One region of the Rhizobium sp. NZLR1 genome, then DNA from elsewhere that is predicted to be linked to it. Evidence: predicted binding sites of a transcription regulator. Region 1 holds the regulator's gene; each other region holds the start of a gene.
The links. The regulator PhoB, encoded in region 1, activates phosphate uptake and scavenging genes when phosphate is short. The targets are predictions, from matches to a motif close to TGTCATNNANCTGTCAT.
Positions count from the first base shown of each region.

Region 1 (7,919 bases):
TCTCGGGCTTCCTCGGCGGTGACGACGAGGGGCGGAAGAAGGCGGATGACGTTATCGCCGGCGGGTATGCCGAGCAGATGGGCGGCGCGGATCGCCTGCAGCAATTCGGCCGAGGGAATAGCAGCCTTGATGCCGAGCAACAGCCCCTCGCCTCTGATATCCTCGATCACATCGGGATAGCGATCCTTCAGCGAGGCGAGGCCCTGGCGGAAGACGAGTGCTACGTCGCGCACCTGCTGGAGGAAGCCATCGGCGAGGATGATGTCGAGCACGGCGCTGCCGACGGCCATGGCGAGCGGATTGCCGCCATAGGTCGAGCCATGCGTGCCGGCCTTCATGCCGGAGGCGGCCTCTGAAGTAGCAAGGCAGGCGCCGAGCGGGAAACCACCGCCGATGCCCTTGGCAACCGCCATGATGTCGGGCGTGACGCCCGACCATTCATGGGCAAAGAACCTGCCGGTGCGGCCAACGCCGGTCTGGACCTCGTCGAGGATCAACAGCAGGCCGTTTTCGTCGCAAATCTGGCGAAGCGCCTTCATGAATTCGGGGGTGGCAGGACGCACGCCGCCCTCGCCCTGCACCGGCTCGATGAGGATTGCCGCCGTCGCATCGGTGATCGCGGCGCGGACCGCTTCGATGTCGCCGAACGCCACCTGATCGAAACCCGGCGCCTTGGGGCCGAAGCCTTCGAGATATTTCTCCTGGCCACCGGCGGCGATTGTCGCGAGCGTCCGCCCATGGAAGGCGCCCTCGAAGGTGATGATATGGAAGCGCTCGGGATGGCCGTTGGAAAACTGATAACGGCGCGCCGTCTTGATCGCGCATTCGAGCGCTTCAGCACCCGAATTGGTGAAGAACACCTTGTCGGCGAAGGTGGCGTCGGTCAGCCGTTTGGCCAAACGCTCCTGGCCGGGGATCTCATAGATGTTGGAGAGGTGCCAGACCTTGTCGGCCTGCTCCTTCAGCGCGCCGACCACATGCGGATTGCCGTGGCCGACCGAGGTGACGGCAACACCGGCGCCGAAATCGAGATAACGTTCGCCGCTTTCGGTGATCAGCCACACGCCCTCGCCTCGCTCGAACCGCAGCGGGGCACGAGAGTAGGTGTCATAAAGCGGCGCGGCTTCAGCCATGGCGCGGTCTCCCGATCAGAGTTATCAAGCAACGGACTCCGGCTAAGAAAACCAGGCCCGAAAAATTAAAAATGCCGCCTTGCGGCGGCCAGCGGTACTATTTCCTTTTCGCGCTGCAATGTCAACAAAACTGCGCCCTTAGCGCATGCAGCAAGGTTGTACAGCGGTGTTTTCGACCTTCAACAGGCTTTATTGCAGAAATGACACGCTGGGGCAGCAAGTTGGGGAAAACTCCGAATTCGATTCATCCGGATTCATGCGACTCTTGTCACGGAGTCACGCTCACACTAGGTTAAAGTTCAATTACTAGACTGCATGCGGCGGAACTAGTCACCAAAATTGATCAAGCGTTTCTTGTTTCGGAGCTTCCGAGGCAACGGTGAGGGATTCTGCCATCACCAACGCAGAAGGTGGAGACAGGGCATGAACTGGACAGACGAGCGGGTCGAGAAACTCAAGAAGCTTTGGGCCGAAGGACTGAGCGCCAGCCAGATCGCGGCGCAACTTGGCGGTGTCAGCAGAAACGCTGTAATCGGCAAGGTGCACCGCCTGAGCCTTCCGGGCCGCGCCAAGGCCGGCGGCACGGCCGCCACGGCCCGAACGCCGAAACGCAATACATCGGCGCCGCGCGCGCCGAACTTCGCCTCTCGGATCACCACCCGCACCGTTACCCGCCAGCAGGGCGCAACGATGCTGAAGGAAGAGATCGAGATCGAAACGGTCGAGGAAATGGAATACGTGCCGAAAGGCAACGTGGTCGTGCCGATCTCCCGCCGCCTCGGCCTGACGGAACTGACCGAACGCACTTGCAAGTGGCCGGTCGGCGATCCGCTGAAGGATGACTTCCACTTCTGCGGCTGCGAGTCCCCCGACAATTCACCCTATTGCGGCTATCACCAGAAACTCGCCTACCAGCCCGTCAACGAACGCCGCCGGGCGGCAGCGCGGGCGAGCTGAACGGGTGACATTGTCGACATGCAAAAACGGGCTGGAAGGCCCGTTTTTTTATGTGAGTACGTTGGGTGTGGCTGCCCCTTGTATCTGCACGTTAGAGATTTTGTGCGATGGAAGCGATTGAGCCTCTGGCCGGGTGGCCACCCGGCCAGAGGCGTGACGAAGTCGCCCGTTCCCCCTCTGGTTACAACCGTGGATGAGCCTGGGATCTTCGTCATCGTCACGTACGACCGAATAGTCGCTTGGTTCCAATCGCACGCACAAGGCAGGTTACCGTGAACAGAGTTATATGTGGAGTGGATGTTTCGAAGGACTGGCTGGATGCGTCTATCCGCCCGTCCGGGACGTTTGAGCGTTTCAGCAATGACGCCACCGGCATCGGCGCGCTGGCCGATCTTTGCCGGGCCGAGAATGTCGAGCTCGTCGTCATGGAGGCTTCCGGCGGTTACGAGCGGACGGCCTTCCTGTTGTTGTGGGAGATGGGGATCGCCTGCGCCTTGGCTAATCCGCGCCATGTGCGCCGGTTTGCCGAAGCCATGGGCTTTCTGGAAAAGACCGACCGCATCGATGCGGCGATGATCGCCCATTATGCCGAAACCAAGCGGCTGGCTGCCCTGCCGCCGCCGAAAGCCGCGCAGATGCGGCTGTCGGCGCTGATGGCGCGGCTGTCCCAGGTCACGAGTGACCTGACCGTCCAGAGGCAGCGCCGCAGTGCGGCCCGCGATCATCAGAGCGTGGCAAGCCTCAACGAGGTGATCGCGCTTCTGGTGCGCCAGAGCCGCACCCTCGAAGGCGAGATTGCCTCGATGATCGATGACGATCCGCTCTGGGCCTGCCTCAACCAGGCCTTTCGCTCGATCAAGGGCGTGGCCAACCGTACCGTTGCCCGGCTGATGGCCGAATTGCCTGAGATCGGCCGGATCTCCAACAAGGCGATCGCCAAGCTGGCCGGCCTTGCGCCGATTGCCAACGACAGCGGCAAACGCAGCGGACATCGGCCGGTGCGCGGCGGGCGCTCCGGACCACGCGCCATTCTGTTCCTGGTTGGCGCCATCGCAGCCCGACACAATCCGCATCTGGCGGCATTCCAGCAAAGGTTGCAAAGCCAGGGCAAACCGAAAATGGTCATCCGCATCGCGCTCGCCCGAAAACTCCTGGTCATTCTCAATGCAAAAGCACGAGATGCGCGAAGAGAATTCGAACATGCAACTTGACAGCCCAGATAGTCGCTCATCCGCCTGCCGGCACCGACCGGGGTCGAGACGAGTGGCTCGACCCCGGTCGGGTTAGGGTGAGGGGCAGAGCTTGCTCGACTTTATCGGAAACCCCTCAGGCTTCCATCGAATAGCCGGCGCCGCGGACGGTGCGGATGACGTCTTGCATGTTGGAGAAGTTCAGCGCCTTGCGCAGGCGGCCGACATGGACGTCGACGGTGCGTTCGTCGACATAGATATCGTGGCCCCAGACGCCGTCGAGGAGCTGCGAGCGGGAGAAGACTCGGCTCGGCGACGACATCAGGAATTCCAGCAGGCGGAATTCGGTGGGGCCGAGGCGGACTTCGCGGCTTTTGCGATGGACGCGATGGGTTTCGCGGTCGAGTTCGATATCGCCGCATTTCAGCACCGTCGACAGCACCTCGGGACGGGCGCGGCGTAGCATCGCCTTGACGCGGGCAACGAGCTCCGGGGTCGAGAACGGCTTGACGACGTAATCGTCGGCCCCGGTCGACAGTCCGCGGACGCGCTCGCTCTCTTCGCCGCGCGCCGTCAGCATGATGATCGGCAGACGTTCGGTTTCCGGCCGCATGCGCAGGCGCCGGCAGAGTTCGATGCCGGAGACGCCGGGCAGCATCCAATCGAGGATGAGCAGGTCGGGCGTGCGCTCCTGAAGCCTGATTTCGGCTTCGTCGCCACGAAGGATAGTATCGACCTCGAAGCCTTCCGCTTCGAGATTGTAGCGAAGAAGCACGCTCAAGGCTTCCTCGTCTTCAACAACTGCAACTCTCGGGATCATGCCTGTCGGTCTCCTCGCGCATGTTCCTTAAACCGGGGTGATTTAAGCAATGCATCCTGCGCAAATTCAGAAAGGTGGCTGCGACCTCTTTGCGCGCCCGGATGGGCGCGCACGCAACGGCTAGTATGGGCTTTATTCCGTGACCGCGCCGACGGTGTTGGCGCTGTCGTCTTTCGGACGGTCACCTTCCGGCTGTGCGCCGGTCGCCATGTAATAGATCGTCTCGGCGATGTTGGTGGCGTGGTCGCCGATGCGCTCGATGTTCTTGGCGCAGAAGAGCAGATGCGTGCAGCTGGTGATGTTGCGCGGATCTTCCATCATGTAGGTCAGCAGCTCGCGGAACAACGAGGTGTACATCGCGTCGATCTCGTTGTCGCGTTCACGGATCGCATTGGCCTTGTCGGCAGAGCGCGTCGTGTAGACGTCGAGCACTTCCTTGAGCTGGACGAGCGCCAGCTCGGACAGATGCTCGAGACCGCGGGCGAGCTTGCGCGGAACGCCGGTGCTCTGCACGGCGATGACGCGCTTGGCGGTGTTCTTGCCGAGGTCGCCGACGCGTTCGAGATCGGCGGCGATGCGGATCGAACCCATGATTTCGCGCAGGTCCGAGGCCATCGGTTGACGGCGGGCGATGGTAACGATCGCCTTGTCGCCGATTTCTCGCTCGGCGTGATCGAGGATCACATCGTCGGAGATGACCTTCTGCGCCAGCGCGGTATCGCCGTTGACGAGCGCCCGGACGGCCTCGCTGACCATCTGCTCGGCCAGGCCGCCCATTTCGGAAATCCGCCTGGACAGGAACTTCAGATCATCATCATAGGCAGAAAAAATATGTGTCGATGCCATGGGGCTTTATCCTCGAATAACGGGAAGGCTTGGTGTCGCCAAAATCAACCGAAGCGACCCATGATGTAGTCCTGGGTGCGCGGATCGTCGGGATTGGTGAACATCTTGTCGGTGTCGTTCTCCTCGACGAGATTGCCGAGGTGGAACATGGCGGTGCGCTGCGAGACGCGCGCGGCCTGCTGCATGGAGTGGGTGACGATGACGATCGTGTAGTTCTCGCGCAGTTCGTGGATCAGTTCCTCGACCTTGGCGGTGGCGATCGGGTCGAGCGCCGAGCAGGGCTCGTCCATCAGGATGACTTCAGGGCTGACGGCGACGGCGCGGGCAATGCAGAGGCGCTGCTGCTGACCGCCGGACAGGCCGGTGCCGGATTCATGCACGCGGTCCTTGACCTCGTTCCAGAGGCCGGCGCGCTGCAGGCTGGTCTCGACGATCTGGTCGAGATCGGCCTTCGACTTGGCAAGGCCATGGATGCGCGGGCCGTAGGAGACGTTTTCATAGATCGTCTTCGGGAACGGGTTCGGCTTCTGGAAGACCATGCCGACGCGGGCGCGAAGTTCGACGACGTCGATATCGGGATCATAGATATCGTCGGTATCAAGCGTGATCTTGCCGGTGACCCGGCAGCCGTCGATCGTGTCGTTCATGCGGTTTAGGCTCCGCAGGAAGGTCGACTTGCCGCAGCCGGACGGGCCGATCAGCGCGGTTACGGTGTTTTCGCGGATGTTCAGGTTCACATCGAAAAGCGCGCGCTTCTCGCCATAGTAAACCGAGACATCCTTGCCGATCATCTTATAAGGGACGTTGCTCATCTTCTGATCCAGCGCTTTTTCAACTGCAGCTTCCGTCAACATGTTCATGATGTGTAACTCCGTTTACCAGCGGCGCTCGAAGCGACGACGCAAGAGGATGGCGCCCATGTTCATGACGATCAGGAACAGGAGCAGGACGATGATGGCACCCGAAGTCCGCTCGACGAAGGCACGTTCGGCCTCGTTGGCCCACATATAGACCTGCACGGGCAGAGCCGTCGAGGGATCGAGCGGCGTCGTCGGCGCGTTGGCGACGAAGGCGACCATGCCGATCAGCAGCAGCGGCGCGGTTTCGCCGAGCGCATGCGCCAGGCCGATGATCGTGCCGGTGAGGATGCCGGGCATGGCGAGCGGCAGAACATGGTGGAACACCATCTGCATCTTCGAGGCGCCGAGGCCGAGGGCTGCGGCGCGGATCGACGGCGGCACGGCGCGCAGTGCGGCGCGCGTCGCAATGATGATCGTCGGCAGGGTCATCAACGTCAGCACCAGGCCGCCAACCAGCGAAGCCGAACGCGGCAGGCCGACGAAGTTGATGAAGACGGAAAGGCCGAGCAGACCGTAGACGATCGAGGGCACGGCGGCGAGGTTGTTGATGTTGACCTCGATCAGATCGGTCAGCTTGTTCTTCGGCGCAAACTCCTCGAGATAGATCGAGGCGGCAACGCCGATCGGCAGAGCGAGCACCAGCACGATCAGCATCAGGTAGAGCGAGCCGATGAGGGCGACGCCAAGGCCTGCGGCCTCCGGACGGCTGGAATTGCCGTTGACGAAGAGGCCGGTGTTGAACTGCTTGTGGAGAGCGCCGCTCGCCTTCAGCTCGTTCATCCAGCCAACCTGCTTGTCGTTGACCTTGCGGTTCTTCTCATCGACCGACAGGTCGATCTGGCCCTTGTTGGCGCTGTCGACATTGGCGTCGGCGAGCACGGTGACATTGACCGTCTTGCCGATGATCGACGGGTCGGCGACGACCATGTCGCGCAGTTGGACCGGCGCACCCTTGGAGAGCATGGCGGATGCATCGCGCACGTCGGGACGGCTTGCGGCATTGACGTTCAGCTGCTTGACGATCGCGTCGCGCAGGAGAACCGGGTAGTTGGCGGCGATCAGCACCGAAGCATCGGTCGCACGCTTATTGCTGGGGTCGATCGTCTTCTCGGAAAATTCGATCGGCAGGGTGATCGCCGTCTGCTGAAAGGCGGTGTAGCCTTTGCCGATCACCGTCCACAGCAGGATGAACAGGAAGATGAGGCCGAAGGAGATGGCGGCGATGCCATAGGCCTGGAACCGGCGTTCGGCGGCGTAGCGGCGCTTGATGCCGATATCGCGGCGCGTGGGCGCCTTGGAAACGGTTATCCCGGCGGGAGAAACAATATCCGTCATTCGTACTGCTCCCGGTATTTGCGCACGATGTAGAGCGCGTAGATATTGAGGCAAAGCGTGATGCAGAACAGCGTGATGCCAAGGGCGAAGGCAACCAGCGTCTGCGGCGAGGTGAACTCGAGGTCGCCGGTGAGCTGATTGACGATCTTGACGGTCACCGTCGTCATCGGCTCGAAGGGGTTGATCTGGATGCGGGCGGCGACACCGGCGGCCAGCACGACGATCATAGTTTCACCGATGGCGCGCGAGGCGGTCATCAGCAAGGCGCCGACGATGCCGGGAAGGGCTGCGGGCAAGACCACTTTCTTGATGGTTTCGGAGCGTGTGGCGCCAAGACCGAGCGAACCGTCACGCAGCGTCCGCGGCACGGCGGTGATGATATCGTCCGACAGCGAGGAGACGTAGGGGATCAGCATGATGCCCATGACGATGCCGGCGGTCAGAACGCTCTGCGCCTGAATGAAGTTGGTGTAGTTGCCGGAGAGCAGGCCGCTGATCTGAGCCGAGAAATCGCGCAGGAACGGGCCGACGGTGACGAGCGCAAAGAAGCCGTAAACGATCGTCGGAATGCCGGCGAGCACTTCGAGCAGCGGCTTAGCGATCCCGCGCAGCTTCGGCGAGGCGTATTCGGCCATGTAGATCGCGGCAAACAGGCCGACCGGTACGGCAACCAGCATGGCGACCATGCCGATATAGAGCGTGCCGAGCAGCAGCGGGATAAGGCCGAACTGACCGAAGGACGAGCTGCCGGCTCCGGCAAAACGCGGGTCCCAGACGG
Region 1 is NZ_CP071632.1:551,895-559,813, reverse strand. Features, by position in the region: gene J3O30_RS02800 (aspartate aminotransferase family protein) at 1-1,133, opposite strand, end outside; gene J3O30_RS02795 (GcrA family cell cycle regulator) at 1,557-2,090, shown strand; gene J3O30_RS02790 (IS110 family transposase) at 2,363-3,301, shown strand; gene phoB (phosphate regulon transcriptional regulator PhoB) at 3,417-4,100, opposite strand; gene phoU (phosphate signaling complex protein PhoU) at 4,233-4,946, opposite strand; gene pstB (phosphate ABC transporter ATP-binding protein PstB) at 4,991-5,806, opposite strand; gene pstA (phosphate ABC transporter permease PstA) at 5,822-7,141, opposite strand; gene pstC (phosphate ABC transporter permease subunit PstC) at 7,138-7,919, opposite strand, start outside.

Region 2 (7,919 bases), 590 kb from region 1:
GGAACATGCCGGCCGCGAAGATGCCGCCGAGGATCAGCAGCCCGTTGACGCCGTCCTGGTAGATCATCCGGGCGATGAGGAATTTGAGGATGCCGCGGCGCTCCTTCAGTTCACCAAGCGTGTTTCTCAGCTCTCGCAGGCCCGAACGGACGGCGGTGCCGAAGGGAAGACCCCTGCCGACATCCGGCGTGAAGAAGAACATCGGCAGGATGAAGATCAGATACCAGACGGCCGAGATCGGCCCGGTGATGCGTGCATCCTCTCCGGTCCGAGGATCGAGACCAAATAGCGGATCGAGGCCTAGGATGGTCTTGCCGGTCTCGGGGCTTGCCGCCAGCAACGTGACGACGGCGATGAGCACGATGATGCCGCCGAGATAACCAAGCCCCCAGGCGGTGTTGGAGAGCTTGCCGACCTCGTGCTTGGCGACCAGGCGCGGCATCATCGAATCGTTGAAGACGATCGAAAACTCGGCCGAGATCGAGGCGAGGATCATGAAAATCGCGGGATAAATAACAGCCGAGCCGGGGGCTGCGAACCACAGGCAGAAAAGGCTGGCGATCTTGATGATCGCAAAGAAGCCGATCCAGGGTTTGCGTGCGCCTGACTGGTCGGCGATCGAGCCGAGAATGGGCGAGAGCAGGGCGATGATCACCGATGAGATCGTCGCCATGTTGCTCCACGTCGTCTGCGCGGAAACGGGGTCATCGGTCAGGCGGGAAACGAAATAGGGTCCGAAGATGAAGGTAGTGACCACGGTAAAGAAGGGCTGGGCTGCCCAATCGAAGAACATCCACCCCCAGATGCCCTTCTCCGTGGCCTTCGGGGGCTGCGTTCCTGTCCAGTCAATGCGATTCAACATCCGCTCCTTTTTCAGCGGACTGTCTCACCTCACCCGGTCGCGCGCAAGATCGGTCAGGATACCTGCAGCAACGGTAATACGCGCAAGGTTAGGATCGCCGCTGTCGCTGAGGCTCGAAAGCTCTTCGACGATGCGGTTGATGCGGATACGATCCTGCGCATGCCAGGCCTGAACCGGAAGCTTCTCCTTGCCGTGATCGGACAGGGCCGAGATGACGATGTCGCGTCTTGCGCTGGCGATCTGGTCAATGCTGCGGGCAAGCGCCAGGTTCTCGTAATGGTCGGAAGTGAGGATCCGCCCGCCCGCTGCCAGCAGCCGGGCAATGCGGAAAGTCTGCGACACTGCGAAGTAGTTTTCGGCGGCCCGCACCAAGGTCTCGCCGGTGCGCTCGGCAATCTGCATGATCTCCGGCACCAGCGCAAAACTTTGGAGATTGGCGATCTCGGCTGCGAGTTTTTCGGGCACGCCTGCCTGACTATACTCCGCCTGCCGGGCGGCGGCATCGCCGGCCGATTGTTCGGCAAAGGCAGGCCTCAGCTTCTTCAAGGCAGCCTGGAGCCGGCTAATCACCTCCGCCATATCGGCCTTGGTCATGCCGGTCTTCAAGAGCAGGCGCGTCAAGACGGTAAAGCTATGGCTTATTTCCTCGTAGATGCGGTTCTGCATCTCGCCCGATATCCGGCCGTCGAGCGCATCCGTTTCGGCCCAGAGCCTGTTCAGGTCGAAACCGTCGCGGGCAACGATCGCCGCGCGCACCACCTCCGGTGCCGAGGCCGCCGTCGCGTCCATCATGGCGACGGTGAAGCTCGGCCCGCCGCGGTTGATCGCCTCGTTGGCAAGCACGGTCGCGACAATTTCGCGCTTCAGCCGGTGGCCGGCGATATCGCCGGCATTCGACTTCTGCATCTTGACCGGGAAATAATTCAAAAGCGTCGCGGTAAAATAGAGATCGTCCGGCAGATCGCTGGCGGCCAGCGCATCGAAGAGCACGATCTTGGCGTAGGATACCAACACGCCGATTTCCGGTCGCGTCAGCGGCTTGCCGGCGGCATAGCGTTCAGCAAGGCTCTGCTCGTCCGGCAAAGTCTCGACCTTGCGGTTCAGCTGGCCGGCGGCCTCGAGCACGCTCATGAAACGGCCGAGTTCGAGACCGTTTGCCGTGCCCTTGCGTTCCGTCAGCGAGATCGCCAGCGACTGCAGGTAGTTGTTGCGCAGCACCAGGATCGCCACTTCGCTGGTCATCGAGGACAGAAGCTGGTCGCGTTTTGCCCGCGTCATGCGGCCGTCATGCATGGCGGCTGCCAGCGCGATCTTGATGTTGACCTCGACGTCCGAGGTGTTGACGCCGGCCGAGTTGTCGATGGCGTCGGAATTGCAGCGCCCGCCCTTGAGACCATAGGCGATGCGGCCCTTCTGGGTGACACCGAGGTTTGCGCCCTCGCCGATCACCTTGGCGCGCACTTCGGCCGCCGTGACGCGGATCGGGTCGTTGGCGCGGTCGCCAACTTCGGCGTCGGTTTCGGGCGCCGCTTTCACATAGGTGCCGATGCCGCCGAACCAGAGCAGGTCGACCGGGCTCTTCAAGATCGCCGTGATGATTTCGAAGGGCGTCGCCACGGCCTTGTCGAGGCCGATCGCGGCAACCGCTTCCGGGGTCAGAGTGACCGATTTCGCCGCGCGGGAGATGATCATCGCACCTTTGGAGAGCACGGTTTTGTCGAAATCCTGCCAGCTTGACCGCGGCAGGTCGAAGAGACGCTGGCGCTCGGCCAGCGTCTTTTCCATATCGGGATCGGGATCGATGATGATGTCGCGGTGGTCGAAGGCGGATATGAGGCGGATCTTCGGAGAGAGCAGCATGCCATTGCCGAAGACGTCGCCGGACATGTCGCCGACGCCGGCAACGGTGAAGGGCGTCGTCTGGATGTCGATGTCCATTTCGCGGAAATGGCGCTTGACGGTTTCCCAGGCGCCGCGGGCAGTGATGCCCATCTTCTTGTGGTCGTAACCGGCCGAGCCGCCGGAGGCGAAGGCATCGTCCAGCCAGAAGCCGGCTTCTTGGGCCAGCGCATTGGCGGTATCGGAGAAGGTTGCGGTGCCCTTGTCGGCGGCGACGACGAAATAGGGATCGTCACCATCGAGCCGGACGGTGTCCTTCGGCGGCACGATCTCGGCGCCCGATATATTATCGGTGATCGACAGCAGCGTGCGGATATAGGTCTTGTAAGCCTCGCGGCCGGCATTGAAGATCTCGTCGCGGCTGCCGCCGATGGGGAGCTTCTTCGGATAGAAGCCGCCCTTGGCGCCGACCGGCACGATGACCGCGTTCTTCACCTGCTGGGCCTTGACGAGGCCGAGCACCTCAGTGCGATAATCCTCGGCACGATCCGACCAGCGCAGGCCACCGCGCGCCACCTTGCCAAAGCGCAGGTGCACGCCTTCGACTTCGACGCCATAGACGAACATTTCGCGGAAGGGTTTCGGCTGCGGCAGGCCGTCGACCAGGTGCGGATCAAGCTTGAAGGCCAGCATCGACTTTGGGGAGCCGTCCGGATTCTTCTGGAAATAATTGGTGCGAAGTGTCGCATCGACGATATTGACGTAACGGCGCAGGATACGGTCGTCGTCAAGACTCGGCACGTCGGCAAGCTCGGCCTCGATCGCCTGGTGCAGGTCGGCAAGCTTCTTGAGGCGGGCCTTCTCGGAAAGCGTGGTATCGAGCGTGTCGTGGAACAGCCGGAAGATGGCGGCGGCGACAGCAGGATATTTGTCGAGCGTGGTTGCGATGTAATCCTGCGAATAGGCAATGCCGGCCTGGCGGAGATAACGTGCATAGGCGCGCAGCACGTTCGTCTCGCGCGCTGAAAGCCCGGCCGAAAGGATCAGCCGATTGAAGCTGTCATTGTCGATCGTGCCGGCGAAGGCGGCGACGAAGGCTTCTTCGAGGGCAGCGCCGTAGCGCTGCAGGTCTATGTCGCCACCATTGCGGGCCCCGAGCTCCATATCGTGCAGCACGACGAGTTTCGTTTCTCCATCGGCGGCCGGCACCCCAATGTCGAAGGTGCGTTCGCTGACGACATTGAAGCCGAGATTTTCCAGAAGCGGTACGCGGCGCGACAGCGCCAGCTGGCCGCCGGCGTGGAAGATTTTCAGCGAGAGGATGCGGCCCCGTTCTTCCGGACGATGGTAGAACTGGATGCGAAGCGGCTCGCCAGCGGCGCAGGCGCCGATATCGGCGAGGTCGGCAACGGTTTCCTCCGGAGTGAAGGAATCCTGGAAGGCCTGGTCGACCGATATCTTCGGCGCCTTGGCCCCGGCCAGCGCCTCGAAACGGTCGTCCCAACGGGCGGTGATTTCGCGGATCACCTGCTCGAGCTTTGCCTGCGGAATACGCGGCGTCTTGCCGCCGGAGCGGCCGATGATGAAATGCACGCGCGCCACGCCGCCTTCCGGGAAAGCCGGATAATAGGCGGAGACACGACCGTCATAGACAGTCTTCAGATAGGTGCCGATCCGCTCGCGGACGATCGAGTCGTATTCCTCGCGCGGCACGTAGATGATCACCGAGACGAAGCGGTCGAAATGGTCGATGCGCGGCAGGACGCGCACGCGCGGACGGTCGGCCAAGTCATTGATCTGTTCGGCAAAATTTGCAAGCAACGTGGTGTCGATCTGGAAAAGGTCGTCGCGCGGATAAGATTCCAGCGTGTTGTCGAGCATGCGGCCGGAATGGCTCATCGGGTCGAAGCCGAAATGCTCCTTCACCTTTTCGATCTTGGAACGCAGCAGCGGGATTTCAGAGGCGAGCGACGTATAGGCCGTCGAAGTGAAGAGCCCGACGATGCGCAGTTCGCCGGTGACGTTGCCCGCAGCGTCGAAACGTTTGACGCCGACATAATCCATATAGGCCCGGCGATGGACGATCGATTTCACATTTGCCTTGGTGACGATGAGGAAATCGGGGCCGTCGAGGAAGGCCAGGATCTCAGGCGTCGTCGTCACGGCGTCCTTGCCGGTGCGCAACACCAGCACATCCGGGTTGGAGAGCATGCCGAGGCCAGCACCCTTGTCGCGTTCGACCCTGGCATCGGAACCTTTGCCGGAATAGACATATTCACGCATCCCGAGGAAAGTGAAATTCTCATCGCGCAGCCATGTCAGGAAGGCGATTGCCTCATCGCGATCAGCCTTCTTCCGGGTGGTGCCGTTGGCTGAGAGCTCGGCGATCACCCCGTCGATCTTGGAAAGCATCGGCTTCCAGTCGGACACCGACAGGCGGACCTGCTCGAGGACGGTTTCGACACGTTTGACGAGATCTGCGGCCTGGGCGAAGTTGAGCGGCGCAATGTGGAGCTGGATATGGCTGACGCGGTTGGCCGGGTCGCTCGGATGATCGGCGGAATAAATCGCCGGCGCCTTACCTTTTTCCATGATCAGGATGGGATGCACGGCCATGAACAGGTCGCGATAGGTGCTCGTCACTTCACCCATGACCGATTCAAACAGAAAAGGCATGTTCCGGTCGGTGACCGATAGCACCGAAACGGCAATGCCATCTGGCGTCACATCGGCAATGGTGTCGATGCCGACACGAGGCGCCTTGCCATTCCAGGCGGCAAGTTCCTTTGCCGAATGCACGGCGGAGAGCGCCAGCATCTCAGGCGTATAGAGTTCGAGATCGTCATTGCTGGCCCGGCCGAAGAGTATTTCCGGATCGAGATGCGCCTCGCCCGTCGCCTTGGCGATCTTGCGTGCGCTTTCGATCTGCTTTTCCCGTTTCGGATTGTTTCTGGCAGCCATGGATCGCCTCCCGCAATGGACTGATTTTCTGCAAGCTAACAGAAGATTCTTCGAAAAAATCTCTAAAATGGAGGCCCGAACGATTGTCTTGATGCTTTTTTGACCCTCAAAATAGGAAATGAAGAGGGATTTTTTCGCTTTCCTGGCCAAAACGAACGGGGAAGCCTCTTTTTAGTTTTCGTTTCGCCTACATTTCCATGCCCACGTGAAGAATGGTTGACAGCGCGCCGTCAAAAAGATCATCAAAACGCGATCATCATTCGGACCTCGGTATCATGTCGGAAAATGCAGCGGGCGCAGTCATTGTCATCTCCAGTCATGTGGTGCGCGGCTCGGTCGGCAACCGGGCGGCGGTCTTTGCACTGGAGACGCTCGGTCATCCTGTCTGGGCGCTGCCGACCATCGTGCTTCCCTGGCATCCCGGCCACGGCCGCTCGACGCGGCTGACATTTGCGGAAGCGGATTTCGACGCGGCGATCGACGATCTAATCCGCGCGCCCTGGATCGGCGAAGTCAGGGCGGTGCTTTCGGGCTATTTCGGCAATGCCGCCCAGGCGCGTTCCGTCGCCCGGCTGATCGCTGCGCTCCGGCAAGATAATCAGGAACTGCTTTATGTCTGCGATCCCGTCATGGGCGATCTCGGCGGCCTCTACGTGCCGGAAGCGACCGCAGAGGCTATTCGCGATCATCTCATCCCGCTCGCCTCGCTGGCGACGCCGAACCGCTACGAACTCGCATGGCTTTCGGGGGCAGCGCTTGAAGACAACAGCGCGATCATGGAGGCGGCGCTGGCGCTCGGACCATCGCGCATGCTCGTCACCTCGGCCGTGCCGATGATGGCGGGCGGTACCGGCAATCTCTATCTTTCCGGCCGTCACGCGCTTCTTGCCGAGCACCGCGTCGTCGAAAATCCGCCGAATGGGCTCGGCGACCTGCTTGCTGCCGTCTTCCTGTCGCGCCTGCTTTCCGGCCTCGAGGACGAAAAAGCGCTTCAGCTTGCCACCGCCAGCGTCTTCGAGGTGCTTGCGCGCGCCGTCAAGCGCGGCAGCAACGAATTGATGTTGGCAAGCGATGCTTCCAGCCTTTCGACGCCGATGGCCATGGTGCAGATGCGCCGGCTCGTGCATCCGGCGCAGCGGCGGAAAAAATGACACATCGGCCAATGCGTTCATTTTGCAGTGCAGCAGTTGATCTTGTCTTCCGCGCGCGCTAATCCAGAAGCATGCAGCGTTTTCCAAATCCTCTTCTGGACGGCTATCGCAACTTTATGAGCGGACGTTATGCCGACGCCCGCGACAGGTATCGGCAGCTTGCCGAAAACGGTCAGAGTCCCCATACGCTGGTCATTGCCTGTTCGGATTCACGTGCGGCACCGGAGCTGATCTTCGATGCCGGCCCGGGCGAGCTCTTCGTCATTCGCAACGTTGCCAACATGGTGCCGCCTTACGAGCCGGACGGTCACTTCCATTCGACGTCGGCCGCGCTCGAATTTGCCGTGCAGGCGCTGAAGGTCTCGGATATCGTCGTGATGGGCCATGGCCGCTGCGGCGGAATCCGTGCAGCGCTCGATCCGAACGCCGAGCCGCTGTCGCCCGGCGATTTCATCGGCCGCTGGATGTCGCTGGTCAAGCCCGCCGCCGAGCAGATCCAGAGCAACGATGTGATGACGGCGGCCGAGCGGCAGACGGCGCTGGAGCGTGTCTCGATCCGCAATTCGATCGACAATCTCAGAAGCTTTCCCGACATCAAGGCGCTCGAGGAAGCAGGAAAAATGCACCTCCATGGCGCATGGTTCGATATCTCCACAGGCGAACTCTGGGTGATGGATGCTGAGACTCGTGACTTCATTCGTCCAGAAATCTAGGGCCAGAAATCTAGGGATCCGCCGCTTTATCAGTTTATTAAGAATTGCTGCTAAGATGCCGTCAATTGGTCGCGCACGACCGACGTTTTGATCACCGTGGCGATTGGCGATGAAGTTCGAAACCATCAAAAGGGTTATCCTGGCCGCCATCATGCTGCCCTTCGTCTTCATGCTCATTGAAGGCGTCGTCGTCATAAGGTCTTCGCTCAGACAATACAGGGATCTCGAAAAGGACAGGCAGTTCGCCGACGTGCTTGCCCGCGGCGGGTCGATCGCCGCCACGGAGATCCTGAGTGAAATTGGCGCCACCCGCCTCTACCTCGCACGTCCCAACAACGCGACTGCCGCCGACATGCAGAGAAGCCGGGTGACGCTCGATCGCGAGCGCTTGGC
Region 2 is NZ_CP071632.1:4,543,569-4,551,487, reverse strand. Features, by position in the region: gene J3O30_RS22265 (MFS transporter) at 1-862, opposite strand, end outside; gene J3O30_RS22260 (NAD-glutamate dehydrogenase) at 887-5,662, opposite strand; gene pdxY (pyridoxal kinase PdxY) at 5,938-6,813, shown strand; gene J3O30_RS22250 (carbonic anhydrase) at 6,885-7,526, shown strand; gene J3O30_RS22245 (GGDEF domain-containing protein) at 7,636-7,919, shown strand, end outside.
Region 2: a site for PhoB is predicted at 5,868-5,884, ahead of J3O30_RS22260 (NAD-glutamate dehydrogenase). Genes of this name have one in related genera too.

Region 3 (7,919 bases), 1.4 Mb from region 1:
AGCGCTTACGCCGGCCACGCTCTATCGATCCTCGACCGGTTGAGGAGCGATCTCGAAGGCCAGACGGAATAATGATCCGGCGAACAGCTTGCTTCCCGGCCCCTTGTCAGAGCATCGGCTGAGCCTGCAGCTTTCCTGCATGCTCATGCATAAATCATGCGTTGTCCGCAAACGTCAGTCTTTATAGCCTCCGCCGCCGAAGGAGAGGATGCAATGACGATACTGGTGACGGGAAGCGCCGGCCATCTCGGCGAGGCGCTGATGCGCAGCCTGCGAGCGCAAGACCGGACGGCGCGCGGAATCGATATCAAACCCTCAGCGTCCACCGACGTGGTCGGCTCGATCGCTGATCGCGCTTTCATCCGGCAGGCGATGTCGGACATCCGCCACGTCGTCCATGCCGCCACACTGCACAAGCCGCATGTGGCGACCCACGGCAATCGCGATTTCCTCGACACCAATGTCGGCGGCACGCTGAACCTGCTCGAAGAGGCGGTCGCCGCGGGCGTTGCAAGCTTCGTCTTCACCAGCACCACCAGCGCCTTCGGTGCGGCATTGACGCCGGCCGCCGGCGAACCGGCGGCATGGGTGACCGAGGACATGCTTTCAGTCGCGAAAAACATCTACGGCGTGACGAAACTCGCCGCCGAAGGTCTGTGCGAATTCTTCGCCCGCAACTCCGGCCTGCCGGTCGTCATTCTCAGGACATCGCGCTTCTTTCCCGAAATCGACGACGATCCTCACATTCGCGGCGGCTATTCGGCAGAGAATGCCCATGCCAACGAGCTTCTTCACCGCCGCGTCGATATCGCCGATGTGGTCCGCGCCCATCTGCTGGCGCTCGACAAGGCGCCGGCAATCGGCTTCGGCCGCTACATCGTCTCCGCCACGACGCCGTTTTCGGCGACCGATCTCGTCGCGATCCGGCACGACGCGTCTCTTGTCGTCGAACGACTGTTTCCGGGTGCAGGCGCTCTCTATGCATCACGCGGGTGGACGATGTCCCCGACGCTCGACCGTGTCTATGTCAACGCTCGCGCAAGGCGGGAACTGGGCTGGCAGCCCCGATATGATTTCCAACTCGTACTCGATTGCCTGCGCGACAACAGGGAATGGCGCAGCCCCTTGGCGCTGGACGTCGGCTCGAAATTCTACCACGACGAGGTCTTTGCCGAAGGGCCTTATCCGGCCGGGTAAGCAGCAAACTGGAATGCGGACACGCGGATGCCCGACATTCTCTCGGCATGGCCTTTTCGCTGCAAAGCGTCATCCAGATATCATGATCCCGTCATAGACCGTCTGCGGTGTCCGGCCTGCCGGCGGAAGCCGTTTCGAGAGCGCTTTTGACCGAGAGGGTATTTTCATGAAAAACGTCAGACCATATGCATCGCGGCTGTTCGCCGCGGTTCTTGCCGCATCCGCCGCCGTTCCGGCCGTCGCAATGGCCGAGAATTCCGCCACCGCCGGCGGCCTCACCTTCATCAACAAAGGCCTGGTCAGCATCGGCCGCATCCCGGCCAACCAACGCGACAAATTCGGTGAGACCTTCGGTTCCGGCTCTGGCATGGCGATCGATCCAACCGCCTGGAGCCGCGACGGCGCCAGCTACAAGGGCATGCTCTACCTGCTGCCCGACCGGGGTTACAATGTCACCGGCACAGTCGACTACCGCCCGCGCCTGAACACCATCGCGATCAGCCTCACGCCGGTTGCTCCGGGCGCAACACCCGAGGCCGGCAAGGAGCAGTCCGGCGTCGACGCAAAGCTTGTCGATTCCATGCTCTTTGTCGATGACAAGGGCGCTGACATGACCGGTCTCGATCCGGAATCCGGCGTGCGCGTCGCTGCCGGCAATTTTCCGCCGCTGCCGCAGGCTGTAAACGGCAAGATCGCGCTCGACAATGAAGCCATCATCCGCATGGCCGACGGCACCATGTTCGTCAGCGACGAATACGGCCCTTATATCTACCGCTTCGTAGCCGACGGCCACCTGCTCTCGGCGACCCAGCCGCCGAAGGCGCTTTTGCCGATGCGCAAGGGCGCGCTGAGCTTCGCCTCCAACAATCCCGGCCCCGGCGCCTCCGCTCCTGATCCGAAGGATCCGGAGACCGGACGCCAGAACAACCAGGGGCTCGAAGGCATGGCAATGACGCCGGACGGCAAGTTCATCATATCAGTGCTGCAGTCGGCCACCCGCCAGGACGGCGGCGATTCCAGCTCGACCCGTCAGAATACCCGCGCCATGATCTATGACGCCGCCGATCCCGATCATCTGAAGCTGGTGCATGAATATGTTGTGCCGCTGCCGGTCTTCAAAGATGCCAAGGACAAGACGGTGATCGCCGCCGAGAGCGAAATCGTCGCCCTGTCCGACAAGACCTTCCTGATGCTCGCCCGCGACAGCGGCAACGGCCAGGGCCTGAAGGGCGACACCTCGCTCTACCGCAAGATCAACATCGTCGACCTCTCCGATGCGACCGATATCGCCGGCAGCGATTTCGATGCCGACAAGCCGATCGCGCCGAAGGGCGTCGTCGATCCCTCGCTGACGACGGCGACGCTGACGCCCTTCATCGACATCAACAACAAGGCCGACCTTGCTCGCTTCGGCCTGCACAACGGTGCGCCGAACGACAAGAACAACCTGTCGGAAAAATGGGAAGCCATGGGTCTTGCAAGCGTTCTCGACCCGAACCTGCCGGACGACTACTTCCTGTTCCTCGCCAATGACAACGACTTCTTGACACAGGATGGTTTCCAAGTCGGTGCGGCTTACAAAGCGGACGGCGGTGCCGATGTCGACACGTTGTTCCAGGTCTTCCAGATCACCCTTCCAGGTCTGAAAAAATAGCGGACGCGCTGAACAGGGCGGACGCGTAAACCGCGTTCGCCCGGTCGGTCCGGCGCCGTCGAAGGGGAGGGAAGGGAAAGGTGCGATCCACGACAACCGATGGATGTTTACGATCCTGGGTGCCTACAAACGTAGGTGGGCGCCGTGTGTCCAGGCCCACGGGCCTAGCCAGGGACAGCTCCCTTTGGATCGAGTATGGCCCCAGGGATTGTGGTTCCTGTCGAGAGGCGCAGACCGCATCGCGATATATAAGGTCGTTTGCGCCAGCGCGCCAGTGGCGGCGGCACGCAGTCGTTATTTAATTCAGATCCATTGAGTTCGGGGGGGGCCGTCCGTTCAGCTTGTCGGTGATTCCGCGAATCCGGCTTGAAACCTCGCTGAGCGCCGCCGCGAGATTTTCTTCGGTGCGGGCGGTGGCCGCAAGCACCGTGTCGCGGTTGCCGCGCAGCGACTCGAGCTCGGATTCGAGCCCGGCGACGCGGCGCGTCAACTCGGAAATCTCGTCCATGATCATGATACCGGCCATGACGGTGATCCTGAGATCGCCGATTTCCCCGAACTGCCCCTTGAGATGGCCGACATAGCGGTCGAAACTGGTCGCCAGATCGGTCAGGTGATCCTCCTGCCCTTCCTCGCAGGCCATGCGATAGGCCTTGCCGTCGATCGTTACCGTCACCTGCGCCATGCCAAACTCTTTCTACGAGAGCATGATGCCGAAAGGTATGAGCGGTTTTCGGACGACATCATGCTTAACGCTTAAATGAGAACAGGATTCAGATTTTGGGCCAACTTGGCCTAAAATCATCCTGTTCTAGCGATCCAGAACCGCGCGGATCGTTTCCATGGCCGTCACCAGCCGCCGCGATACCTCGCGGTTGACTTCCTCAAGCCGGTTTGCGCGGAATTCGGCCTGGTCGAGCTCCTGCGCCAGCCGCGAACGGTCGGCGTGCACGCGCCGCACCTCGCCCTCGATCTCGCCCTGCTCGCGCTGCCGCTCGACGCGCATGTCGACGGCATTTTCGAGGCCCGAAATCGCCTGTCTCAATTCGTTGAGCGCTGCTTCCATGGTTTTGCCTGTGGGCATCATGCCTTCCCAATTCCCGCGCAGGATCCGCGAATCGGCACGCCGCGCCGATCCTGCGATTTAAAAAGGATATGCAGCTCGCCGACGGCCCGTCAATAAATCCTGTCACTTGCCTACCGGCCTATCCTGTGGATGAGCGTTTTACACATGCCGACGATAGGTGATTTGTCATTTGTACAATCGAGCGATCAAATGTCAAAAATTGCCATTGCCCGCCCGGATTTGGCTTGCCATTTATTGACTTGCCCGCCCCAACTGCTATGTCTCTGCCGCTTTCACTCGATGGTCTTGGAGGCTCGAGGCCATCCCCCGACACCCGGAACTTGCGGAAAAGCCATGACCTCTCCCGAACAACACGACCGGATGGCGAATGCAATCCGTTTTCTCGCCATGGACGCCGTTGAAAAAGCGAACTCCGGCCACCCCGGCATGCCGATGGGCATGGCTGATGTGGCAACGGTCCTGTTCACCAAATATCTGAAGTTCGATCCGAAGAAGCCGCACTGGCCGAACCGCGATCGCTTCGTACTCTCGGCCGGCCATGGCTCGATGCTGCTCTATTCGCTGCTGTATTTGACCGGTTATCCTGACATGACTATCGAAGATCTGAAGCAGTTCCGTCAGCTCGGCTCGAAGACTGCCGGTCATCCGGAATACGGTCACGCGACCGGCATCGAAACGACGACCGGTCCGCTCGGCCAGGGTATTGCCAATTCCGTCGGCATGGCGATTGCCGAACGCAAGATGCGCGAGGAATTCGGCGCCGATCTTCAGGATCACTATACCTATGCGATCTGCGGCGACGGCTGCCTGATGGAGGGCATCAGCCACGAAGCCATCGCGCTCGCCGGCCACCTGAAGCTCAACAAGCTCGTTCTGTTCTGGGACAACAACTCGATCACCATCGACGGCGCCGTGTCTCTCTCGGATTCCACCGATCAGGTCGCCCGTTTCAAGGCCGTTCATTGGAACACGATCGAGATCGACGGTCACGATCAGGCTGCCGTCGCCGAAGCGATCGAGGCTGCCCACAAGTCCGACCGGCCGACCTTCATCGCCTGCAAGACGATCATCGGCTTCGGCGCCCCGAACAAGCAGGGCACCCATAAGGTCCACGGCAACCCGCTTGGTGCCGAGGAAATCGCCGCCACGCGCAAGGCGCTGAACTGGGAATCTGAGCCCTTCGTCATCCCGTCGGACGTCTTGGATACCTGGCGTGCAGCCGGCGCCCGCTCCGTCGATCTCGTCAACGCCTGGGAACAGGGTCTGGCCAAGGCTCCGGCCAAGGCCGAATTCACCCGCCGCATGGCAGGCGAGCTGCCGGAAGGCTTCGATGCCGCAATCAGCGCCTTCAAGAAGAAGCTTGCCGAGACCAAGCCGACCGTTGCCACTCGCAAGGCTTCGGAAGACGCGCTCGAGGTCATCAACGGCTTCCTGCCGGAAACGCTCGGCGGCTCCGCCGACCTGACGCCGTCGAACAACACCAAAACCAGCCAGATGCACTCGATCACGCCGACGGATTTCGCCGGCCGTTACATGCATTGGGGCATCCGCGAGCACGGCATGGCCTCTGCGATGAACGGCATTGCGCTGCACGGCGGACTGATCCCGTATAGCGGCGGCTTCCTGATCTTCACGGATTATTGCCGCCCGCCGATCCGCCTTGCTTCGCTGATGGGCATCCGTGTCATCCATGTCCTGACGCATGACTCGATCGGCGTCGGCGAAGACGGCCCGACGCACCAGCCGGTCGAACAGCTCGCCGGTCTGCGTGCCATCCCGAACCTGATGATCTTCCGTCCGGCCGACGCCACGGAAACGGCGGAATGCTGGCAGATCGCCATCAAGACGCACAACCGTCCTTCGGGCCTTGCTCTGACGCGCCAGAACCTCACTGCGTCTCGCACCGAATACAGCGAAAAGAACCTCTGCGAACAGGGCGCTTATACGCTGGCCGGCAATGCCGACGCCAAAGTGACGATCTTCGCCTCCGGTTCAGAAGTCGAAATCGCCGTCGCCGCCCGCGCAGCCCTTGAAGCCAAGGGTGTCACGGTGCGCGTCGTATCGGTTCCCTGCACGGAACTGTTCTTCGAGCAGCCGGACGCCTATCGCAAGGAAATCCTCGGCAACTCACCGGTAAAGATTGCCGTCGAAGCCGCCGTCCGCGAAGGCTGGGATGCCTTTATCGGACCGGAAGGCACTTTCGTCGGTATGAAGGGCTTCGGCGCTTCCGGCCCGGTGAAGGACGTTTACAAGCATTTCGGCATCACCACCGACGCCGTCGTTGCGGCCGCGGAAGCAAAGCTTTAATGAGGGCGCCTTGAGGCGCTCTCCATCTCCTCAATTCCAGGCCCGGCTGTATCGGGCCCTACTCTATCGGGAGTGAATGAACATGACAGTCAAGGTTGCCATCAACGGCTTCGGCCGCATTGGCCGCAACGTCCTTCGCGCCATCGTCGAATCCGGCCGCACCGACATCGAAGTCGTCGCCATCAACGACCTCGGCCCCGTCGAAACCAATGCCCACCTGCTGCGCTACGACTCGATCCACGGTCGCTTCCCGGCCACCGTGAAAGTCGAGGGAGACTCGATCATCGTCGGCAACGGCAAGCCGATCAAGGTCACCGCCATCAAGGATCCGGCGACACTTCCGCACCGCGAACTCGGCGTCGACATCGCGATGGAATGCACCGGCATCTTCACCTCCCGTGACAAGGCTGCCGCCCACCTGACGGCCGGCGCCAAGCGCGTCATCGTTTCGGCACCTGCAGACGGCGCCGATCTGACTGTCGTCTTCGGCGTCAATCATGACCAGCTCACCAAGGAGCACATGGTCATCTCCAACGCGTCCTGCACGACAAACTGCCTGGTGCCGGTTGTAAAGATCCTCGACGACGCCGTCGGCATCGACCACGGCTTCATGACGACGATCCACTCCTACACCGGCGACCAGCCGACGCTCGACACGATGCACAAGGACCTGTATCGCGCCCGCGCCGCCGCTCTTTCGATGATCCCGACCTCGACAGGCGCTGCCAAGGCAGTCGGCCTCGTTCTGCCGCATCTGAAGGGCAAGCTCGACGGCACCTCGATCCGCGTTCCGACCCCGAACGTTTCCGTCGTCGACTTCAAGTTCGTCGCCAAGAAGGCCACCAGCGTTGGCGAAATCAACGAAGCCATCATGGCTGCCGCAAATGGCAAGCTGAAGGGCGTCCTCGGCTACACCGACGAGCCGCTCGTCTCCCGTGACTTCAACCACGACAGCCACTCCTCGATCTTAGCAACCGATCAGACTAAAGTCATGGAAGGTAATTTCGTGCGCGTCCTGTCCTGGTACGACAATGAATGGGGCTTCTCCAGCCGCATGTCCGACACGGCTGTTGCGTTTGCCAAGCTCATCTGAGCGCTCTTAAGGCATCGACATGCAAGCGGCCCGGGAAACCGGGCCGCTTTTTGTTGCCATGCCGCAAACGAAACCAACCTTTCCGCACTGGTATCTTTTCGTCCATTGCAGAGATGAGATCTGTTAGGATAACTCGCCTGGACATTCCAAAATGCCCAGTTTCCTCGCGCCGCATCGGCCACCGGCCAGGCGCGGAACACCAATACCGTGCGGCGGCAGTGTCGCTGATATGAGAGAGATGGATGGATTACTTTACCGTAGAAATCGCCGGCCGTGCCGTTGCCAGCTTTCGCTCCGAAAATCACGAGGAAGCGACCCATTTCTTCGAGGCGGAAGACTTTCGTGACGATCTGACCATCCTGGAATCCGAAGGCAAACCCCTGTGGGACCGTAAAGCGGTGCTCAGCCTGCGCAAGGCAACCGCCGAGGAGGCCAGCGAAGTCGAGCACGCCTATGAATTCGACGATGATCCGGAACGGACCATCGAGGACGAGTTCGTCGTTTTCCTGGTCCCGGTCGCGGATCTGACCGACGTGGGCGAGGACTCAGAAGACTGACCGACGATCTGCATCGTTTTCCGA
Region 3 is NZ_CP071632.1:3,772,184-3,780,102, forward strand. Features, by position in the region: gene J3O30_RS18630 (metalloregulator ArsR/SmtB family transcription factor) at 1-72, shown strand, start outside; gene J3O30_RS18635 (NAD(P)-dependent oxidoreductase) at 214-1,197, shown strand; gene J3O30_RS18640 (esterase-like activity of phytase family protein) at 1,364-2,851, shown strand; RNA gene ssrS (6S RNA) at 2,932-3,090, opposite strand; gene J3O30_RS18650 (cell division protein ZapA) at 3,150-3,536, opposite strand; gene J3O30_RS18655 (DUF4164 domain-containing protein) at 3,663-3,938, opposite strand; gene tkt (transketolase) at 4,272-6,245, shown strand; gene gap (type I glyceraldehyde-3-phosphate dehydrogenase) at 6,328-7,338, shown strand; gene J3O30_RS18670 (hypothetical protein) at 7,581-7,895, shown strand.
Region 3: a site for PhoB is predicted at 1,265-1,281, ahead of J3O30_RS18640 (esterase-like activity of phytase family protein). Genes of this name have one in related genera too.

Region 4 (7,919 bases), 790 kb from region 1:
TGCCGCGCAACGCATCATTGGCGCCAAGCTCCAATATGACGCCATCGGTGCCGTCAGGTATCGACCAGTCGATGCGAGCAAGCCCCCTGACGTCGTGTCACCGGAGACCCCGGCATTGGCAACGGCGACGTCGAGCCCCTTCGCCTTCAGGGCCGCCTGCAGCTTTTCCGGAAAGCCGTCGCCGGGCGGCAGCTGGTAGCCCGCCATCAAACTGTCCCCGAAACCAACGAGATTGATCGTTCGGGCATCCGCTGCAACGGCAAAGATCAGCGAGACGGCAATGACGGTGAATTGAAGCGCGGCAACTTTAAATCTCATTCTGGCTTCCCTAGATTGGCGAAGTGCTGTTATGCGGCCATTCGATTATGGATTTATATAGGGCGATTTCTGTTGGCAAAAACCATCATCGAGTTGAAGGGCGCCGATCTGACCCTCGGCAGTGCAGCCGCCTCCGTGCATGTGCTGAAGGGCATCGATCTCGATGTCTCTGCCGGCGAATCCGTCGGCATCGTCGGCCCGTCCGGTTCCGGCAAATCGACCCTGCTGATGGTGCTTGCCGGGCTGGAGAAACTCGACAGCGGCGAAATCAACATCAACGACACGCCGCTTCAGACGCTGAGCGAGGATCAGGTCGCCGATTTCCGCGGCCGCAACATCGGTATCGTCTTCCAGTCCTTCCACCTGATCGCCAACATGACGGCGCTGGAAAACGTTGCCGTGCCGCTGGAACTCGCCAATGTCGGCAACGCTTTCGAGATCGCCCATCGCGAGCTGAAATCGGTCGGCCTCGGTGAACGGCTGAACCATTATCCCGGCCAGCTTTCCGGCGGCGAACAGCAGCGCGTGGCGATCGCCAGGGCGCTTGCCCCCTCTCCGGCCCTGCTGATCGCCGATGAACCCACAGGCAATCTCGACACCGAGACCGGTCGCCAGATCGCCGACCTGCTGTTCTCCAAGCAGGCCGAACGCGGCATGACCCTGTTGCTCGTCACCCATGACGTCTCGCTCGCAAACCGCTGCTCGCGCCAGATCCGCGTCCGCTCCGGCAGGATCGAAGGCGACAGCGCCGCCCGCCACAACGAGGCGGCGATCGCATGAGGATCATCACGCCGCGCGTCTCGCTCGCTTTTCGCCTGGCGCTCCGCGAGCTGCGCGGCGGCATTCGCGGCTTCTACATCTTCCTCGCCTGTATCGCCCTCGGCACGGGTGCGATCGCCGCGGTCAATTCCGTGTCGCAGTCGATCACCGACACGATCGCTTCGCAGGGGCAGGAGCTGCTGGCCGGCGACGTGCGTTTCGAGCTCAACAATCGCGAGGCGACGCCCGAGGAAATGGGCTTCCTCGACGGCCTCGGCACCGTTTCGGTCTCGACGGGCCTGCGCTCGATGGCCCGCAAGCCTGACGGTTCCGATCAGGCGCTGGTCGAGGTCAAGGCCGTCGATGACGCCTACCCGCTCTACGGCCGCTTCGTGGCCGAGCCGGACTATCCGCTCGCAGCCCTGCTTTCAGGCCAAGGCGGCACCTATGGTGCGGTCGCAGCCCCATTGCTTCTCGATCGGCTCGGGCTTGCGGTCGGCGACGAATTGCTGCTCGGCACCGTCAAGCTCAGCATCACCGGCACGGTGAAAACCGAGCCGGATGCATTGTCGGAGGGTTTTGGCTTTGCGCCGCGCCTGCTCGTCAGCCGCCGGGCGCTCGCAGCCTCCGGGCTGATCCAGACGGGAAGCCTAGTCGAACATGCCTACAAGATCCGGCTGGAAGACAAGGGCGCGATGTCGGGCATTCAGGCGCGCGCCACCAAGGAATTCCCCTCCGCCGGCTGGGCTGTTCGCACCAGCGACCGCGCCGCACCCTCGCTCACCGAAAACATCACCCGTTTCTCGCAGTTCCTGACGCTGGTCGGCCTGACCGCGCTGATCGTCGGCGGCGTCGGTGTCGCCAATGCCGTGCGCGCCTTTCTCGATTCCAAACGCACCACCATCGCCACCTTCAAATGTCTGGGTGCGCCGGCGCAGGTCGTCGTGTTGATCTATCTCTTCCAGATCGCCATCATCGCGCTTGGCGGCATCCTGATCGGCCTCGTCATCGGCGCCCTGTCGCCGATCTTCGCCGCGCAGTTCCTGGCGCAGTTCCTGCCGGTCTCGACTGCGCCGACCCTTTATCCCGGCGCCCTGCTGCTTGCCACGCTCTTCGGCATCCTGACGACACTCGCCTTCGCCATCCTGCCGCTCGGCCACGCCCGCGAAGTGCCTGCGACGGCACTCTTCCGCGAGCAGGGTTTCGAGGCCCGCCGCCTGCCCTCCTGGCCCTACATCCTGCTGGCCGCGCTGTTCATGGCCGCCCTTGCCGGCCTTGCCATCGTCACCGCCTATGACCGCTTCATCGCCGTCGTCTTCGTCGGCGCGATCGTCTTTGCCTTCGTCGCCCTTCGCCTTGTCGCCGCGCTGATCGCCTGGCTTGCGCGCCGCAGCCCGCGCGTCAACTCGCCGGCATTGCGGCTGGCAATCGGCAACATCCATCGCCCCGGCGCGCTGACGCCCTCGGTCGTGCTCTCGCTCGGCCTCGGCCTGGCTTTGCTGGTGACGCTGACCTTGATCGACGGCAACCTGCGTCGGCAGCTGACCGGCCGCATGAACGAAGGCGCGCCGAACTTCTTTTTCGTCGATATCCAGAGCGCCGAGGTCGACGCCTTCCGCGATCTCGTCAAGGCGCAGGCGCCGCAGGGCAAGCTCGTTGAAGTGCCGATGCTGCGCGGCCGGATCGTCGCCTTCAACGGCGAAGATGTCACCAAGTTGGACGTGCCGGCCGCCGGCCGCTGGGTGCTGAACGGCGATCGCGGCATCACCTATGCCGACACCCTGCCGGAGAATGCCGCCCTCACGGAAGGTAACTGGTGGGGCAAGGATTACAGCGGCGAGCCGCTCGTCTCCTTCTCGTCGGAAGAGGCGCATGAACTCGGCCTGAAGATCGGCGATAAGATCACCGTCAACGTGCTCGGCCGCAATATTACCGCGAAAATCGCCAATCTGCGCCGCGTCCAATGGGAATCGCTGTCGATCAACTTCGTCATGGTTTTCTCGCCGAACACCTTCCGCGGCGCCCCGCATGCCTGGCTGGCGACCCTCACTGATCCCTCCTCGACACCGGCCGAAGATGCGGCGATCCTGAAATCCGTCACCAACACCTATCCGACGATCACCAGCGTCCGCGTCAAGGACGCGATCGATATCGTCAACCAGCTGGTCGGCGAGCTTGCGACCGCAATTCGCGCCGCCGCCTCCGTTGCTCTCATCGCCTCGATCCTCGTCTTGGCCGGCGCGCTTGCCGCCGGAAACCGGGCGCGCACCCACGACGCGGTGGTGCTGAAGACGCTTGGCGCCACCCGCGCCATGCTGATCCGCGCCTTCAGCTACGAATATCTGATCCTCGGGCTGGCAACCGCAATCTTCGCGTTGATCGCCGGCGGCGTTGCCGCCTGGTTCATCGTCGCCCGCATCATGCGCCTGCCCTCGACCTTCCTGCCCGATGTGGCGGGGCTGACGCTGGTGACCGCGCTCGTCCTCACCGTCGGCATCGGCCTCATCGGCACCTGGCGGATCCTCGGACAGAAGGCGGCGCCCGTCCTGCGCGAACTCTGACCGGATAGCGACGCCCAAACCCTTCACCTTACGGCGATTTAACCGACCGAGCCTTTGCAAGCCTCTTGTTTGCGATCGGCGAAAGCCTCATATTGTCTGCAGGCATGCTGGAGCTCCGCAGCGGCGCCCGGGTCGAAAACCCGACACCGTATTTCCATCGGAGCTTGTAAGAGGAAACTATGGCTGACCTTCGTAACTATCAAAGCCGCGCGCAGACCGGCGAGATGATTGATCAAGGCCTGCGCACTTATATGCTCAAGGTTTACAACCTGATGGCGCTGGGTCTGGCGATCACCGGCGTGGCCGCATATCTCGGATTCAACTTCGCTGTTCAGGACGGCCAGCTCACCCAGTTCGGCGTGCTGCTGTTCCAGTCGCCTTTGCGCTGGGTCGTCATCCTTGCGCCTCTTGCGGCCGTCTTCTTCCTGAGCTTCCGCATTAACAGCATGAGCGTGGCCGCCGCCCAGACGACTTTCTGGGTCTATGCCGCACTTGTCGGCCTGTCGCTCTCGTCGATCTTCCTGGTCTACACCGGCCAGAGCGTCGTTCAGACCTTCTTCGTCACCGCCGCCTCCTTCGGCGCGCTGTCGCTTTACGGCTACACCACGAAGCGTAACCTGTCGGCGATGGGCTCGTTCCTGATCATGGGTCTTTTTGGCCTGATCATCGCTTCAATCGTCAACATCTTCCTGGCGTCGTCCGCGCTGCAGTTCGCGATCTCCGCGATCGGCGTCCTGATCTTCGCAGGCCTTACCGCCTACGACACGCAGCGGATCAAGGAATTGTACCTGGAAGCCGATGACGTCGCCGTGGCCGGCCGCAAGGCGATCATGGGTGCGCTGACGCTCTATCTCGACTTCATCAACCTCTTCATGTTCCTGCTCCAGTTCATGGGCAACCGTAAATAAGCAGGACAGACTGAGATCGAAAAGGCGGCTTCGGCCGCCTTTTTTGTTGCGCCGGCTTTCGCGGAATGGTTTAGGAGAGACCTTGCCCTCCGATGGACCTGCCGCCGAAATGTCCTTCCTCCTGCGCAATGCTTCCGAAGCCGATATCCCCGCCATCGCCGAAATCTATCGCGAATCCGTCCTGAACGGCACGTCGAGCTATGAGATCACGCCGCCGTCCGAGGCTGAGATGGCGCAGCGGTTTGCGGCGATCGTCGGCCAGCAATATCCCTATATCGCCGCAGCCGATGCTGACGGAAACCTGCTCGGCTACGCCTATGCCTCGGCCTTTCGCGTCCGCCCGGCCTATCGCTGGATAGTCGAGGATTCGATCTATCTGGCGCCCGAAGCCCGCGGCCGCGGCATCGGCAAAGCATTGATGACCGAGCTGATCGACCGCTGCACCGGTCTCGGTTTTCGTCAGATGATCGCGGTCATCGGCGGCGCCAGCCCCGCCTCGATCGCGCTTCATCTCAAGGCGGGCTTCGTGGAGGTCGGCCTGATGCGGGGGGCCGGCTACAAGCATGGCCGCTGGCTGGATACGATGCTCATGCAGCGCGTCCTCGGCGAGGGTATGACGACCGATCCGGATCCGTCCATCTATCCCGGCACGCTGTTTGCCGGCTGATGCATGTCGCCCGGAAGTGTGCAGCGGTTCCGGGATAACGACATGCAGAAAAAGTGTTTCGGCTTACTTATCGACCAGCTTCAGCGCCTTGTCGAACACCTTCAACACCTGGTTCAACTCGTGACCGCGCTTCAGAATGGTGCCGTGGACGTTGATCACCGAATAGGCGCCCTGCTTGGCGGCAAGCTTGGGATTTTTCTCGACGCGGAAGAGCGGCATTTCACCGGAGCGTTTGAAGACGGAAAATACCGCCCTGTCTTTCAGATGATCGATGGCGTAGTCGCGCCATTCGCCGTCACCGACCATACGGCCGTAGATCCAGAGGATCGCATCCAGTTCGCGCCGATGAAAGGTCACCGGAAGTGGATCTTTGCTTTGCTTGTATTCCCTGAGATCGACGACGACTGAGGAACTATTGTCGACGGAACGGCTTTCGCCGTGTCGCAAATCCGGCTGATCTGTCATTCAGTCTCCGAGGCCTCTGCATGTGACAGGAGAGTGACAGTGTGCCCGAGCCGCCGCAAATTGCAAGAGTGCCGGCCGTCACATTCGGCCGCACTCCAGCGCCGCGCGTTGGACGCGCAAGGATGCCGTAGCACTTTGAATCGGCGCATCGTCCGATGCGCATAATAGCGTTGTCGCTTTCTCGGTAGCGCCGCATTTCAGTCAAAACAGCGCCTCATTTGCAGGAGAATTATGAATCCCGGTTTGGCGCCAGCGCGCCAAAGGGCCCGGCGGAGCGTATCGACCTTAACCCCAGCCCCGAATACGCTCAGCCGGGCCGCCCGGTACTTCATCCGCAAGCGGATGAAATCTCAGATGTTTTTTCCAGCCATCACCACGGTCGCCCCAAGGATCGCAGCCGGATCGCCGTTGTCGGTCGCCGATTGCAGCAGGATCGCGCAGCCCTCGAGCTGCGGCCGCTGCAGGACACTGGCTGGCAGCGTCAGACTGGTCGCCTTGCCGTCCCACATGCCGACGGTTTCGACATTGGTGACGCTGTGCAGATAGGAAATCTTCTTTCCGCTGTTCTCGCCCTTTTCGACGTCGATGGTCTTTTCCTTGTCGAAATACACCATCACGACATTGGCTTTGCCCTGTCCCGCGCCGATCTTGATCTCCAGCTCGTCGCCGCGCATCGACGCGCTGATGGGGACGGTCAGCCCGTTGCCTTCGCCGCTATAGGTATCGAGCTTGCCGTTGATACCGTTGAGATCGGCGCCGGCCAGATGACCGCGCCCGTTGACGATGGCCTGCGGCGTGTAGACGTTGCTGCGGCCCATTGTCCTCGCATAGCCATATTGCCGCTCGGTGTTTTCCTTCGAGCTCAGCGTATCGGCCCAGCCGAGATAGTTCCAGTAATCGACATGATAGGCGAGCGCGATGACATCGCCCTGGCTCACCAGCTTACGGAAAGCAGCATCCGCGGGAGGACAGGAGGAGCAGCCCTGCGCCGTAAACAGTTCGACGACACCTTTCGGCGTGCCGTCTTCGGCCTGAAGCGGGCCTGAGAGAACAACGCCGGCGATCAGCGGAATCAGAAAACGGGGGGACATTCACCTGCACCTCTTTTTCAGCGCCGACGGCGTGTTCGACCGGAGGCCCTGACATATGAACGTACGAATAATCCTTCCGGATCCAAACGAAAAGTCACGAACGGGTGAGACGCAGCGCAACCGGAACCCGCATAAAACAAATCATCGTGAGGTCCCTCAAATACCGTCGCCGCAAAGAAAAGCCGCCGGAAAATGCTCTCCGGCGGCCATCATCATATTATGAAGCTCTTAACAATCAGGCAGCGAGATCGCGCAGAACCGTCTGCAGGATGCCGCCATTGTTGAGGTAGACCACCTCGTCGAGCGTATCGACGCGCGACAGCAGCGGAACTTCCTTCACAGTGCCGTCGCCATAGGTGATCTTGGCGATCTTCTTCTCGCGCGGCTTGATCTTTTCCAAGCCCTCGATGGTGACGAGCTCGTCGCCCTTCAGGCCGAGGCTCTGCCAGGTCGTACCCTCTTCGAAGACGAAAGGAATGATGCCCATGCCGACCAGGTTCGAGCGATGGATACGCTCGAAGGACTGGGCGACGACAGCCTTGACGCCGAGCAAATTGGTGCCCTTGGCAGCCCAGTCGCGCGAGGAGCCGTTGCCATATTCGACACCGGCGAAGATGACGAGCGGCACGCCTTCGGCCTTGTACTGCATCGCCGCGTCGTAGATCGAGGTCTCTTCCTTCGACGGGTAGTGGATGGTGTAGCCACCTTCCTTGCCGTTCGGGCCGAGCATATGGTTGCGGATGCGGATATTGGCGAAGGTGCCGCGCATCATCACTTCATGGTTGCCGCGGCGTGTGCCGTACTGGTTGAAGTCGGCAACGGCGACCTCATGGCCGAGCAGATAGGCACCTGCAGGGGATGCCGCTTTGATCGAACCGGCCGGCGAAATGTGGTCGGTGGTGATCTTGTCGCCGAACAGGCCAAGGACGCGGGCGCCCTTGATATCGGCGATGCCGGTGCCCTTCTTGCCCATGCCGACGAAGTAGGGCGGGTTCTGGACATAGGTCGAATCGTCGTCCCAGGCATAGGTCTGGCCCGGAGGAACCTGAACTGCCTGCCAGTTGACGTCGCCCTTGAAGACGTCGGCATACTTGCTTTCGTAAAGTTCGCGGGTCACGTATTTCTGGATGAACTCCTGCACCTCGTGCGA
Region 4 is NZ_CP071632.1:4,343,029-4,350,947, forward strand. Features, by position in the region: partial or broken gene J3O30_RS21305 (arylesterase) at 1-318, opposite strand, end outside; gene J3O30_RS21310 (ABC transporter ATP-binding protein) at 391-1,098, shown strand; gene J3O30_RS21315 (ABC transporter permease) at 1,095-3,638, shown strand; gene J3O30_RS21320 (Bax inhibitor-1/YccA family protein) at 3,818-4,546, shown strand; gene J3O30_RS21325 (GNAT family N-acetyltransferase) at 4,656-5,213, shown strand; gene J3O30_RS21330 (DUF2794 domain-containing protein) at 5,277-5,678, opposite strand; gene J3O30_RS21335 (thioredoxin family protein) at 6,029-6,769, opposite strand; gene acnA (aconitate hydratase AcnA) at 7,005-7,919, opposite strand, start outside.
Region 4: a site for PhoB is predicted at 5,701-5,717, ahead of J3O30_RS21330 (DUF2794 domain-containing protein). Genes of this name have one in related genera too.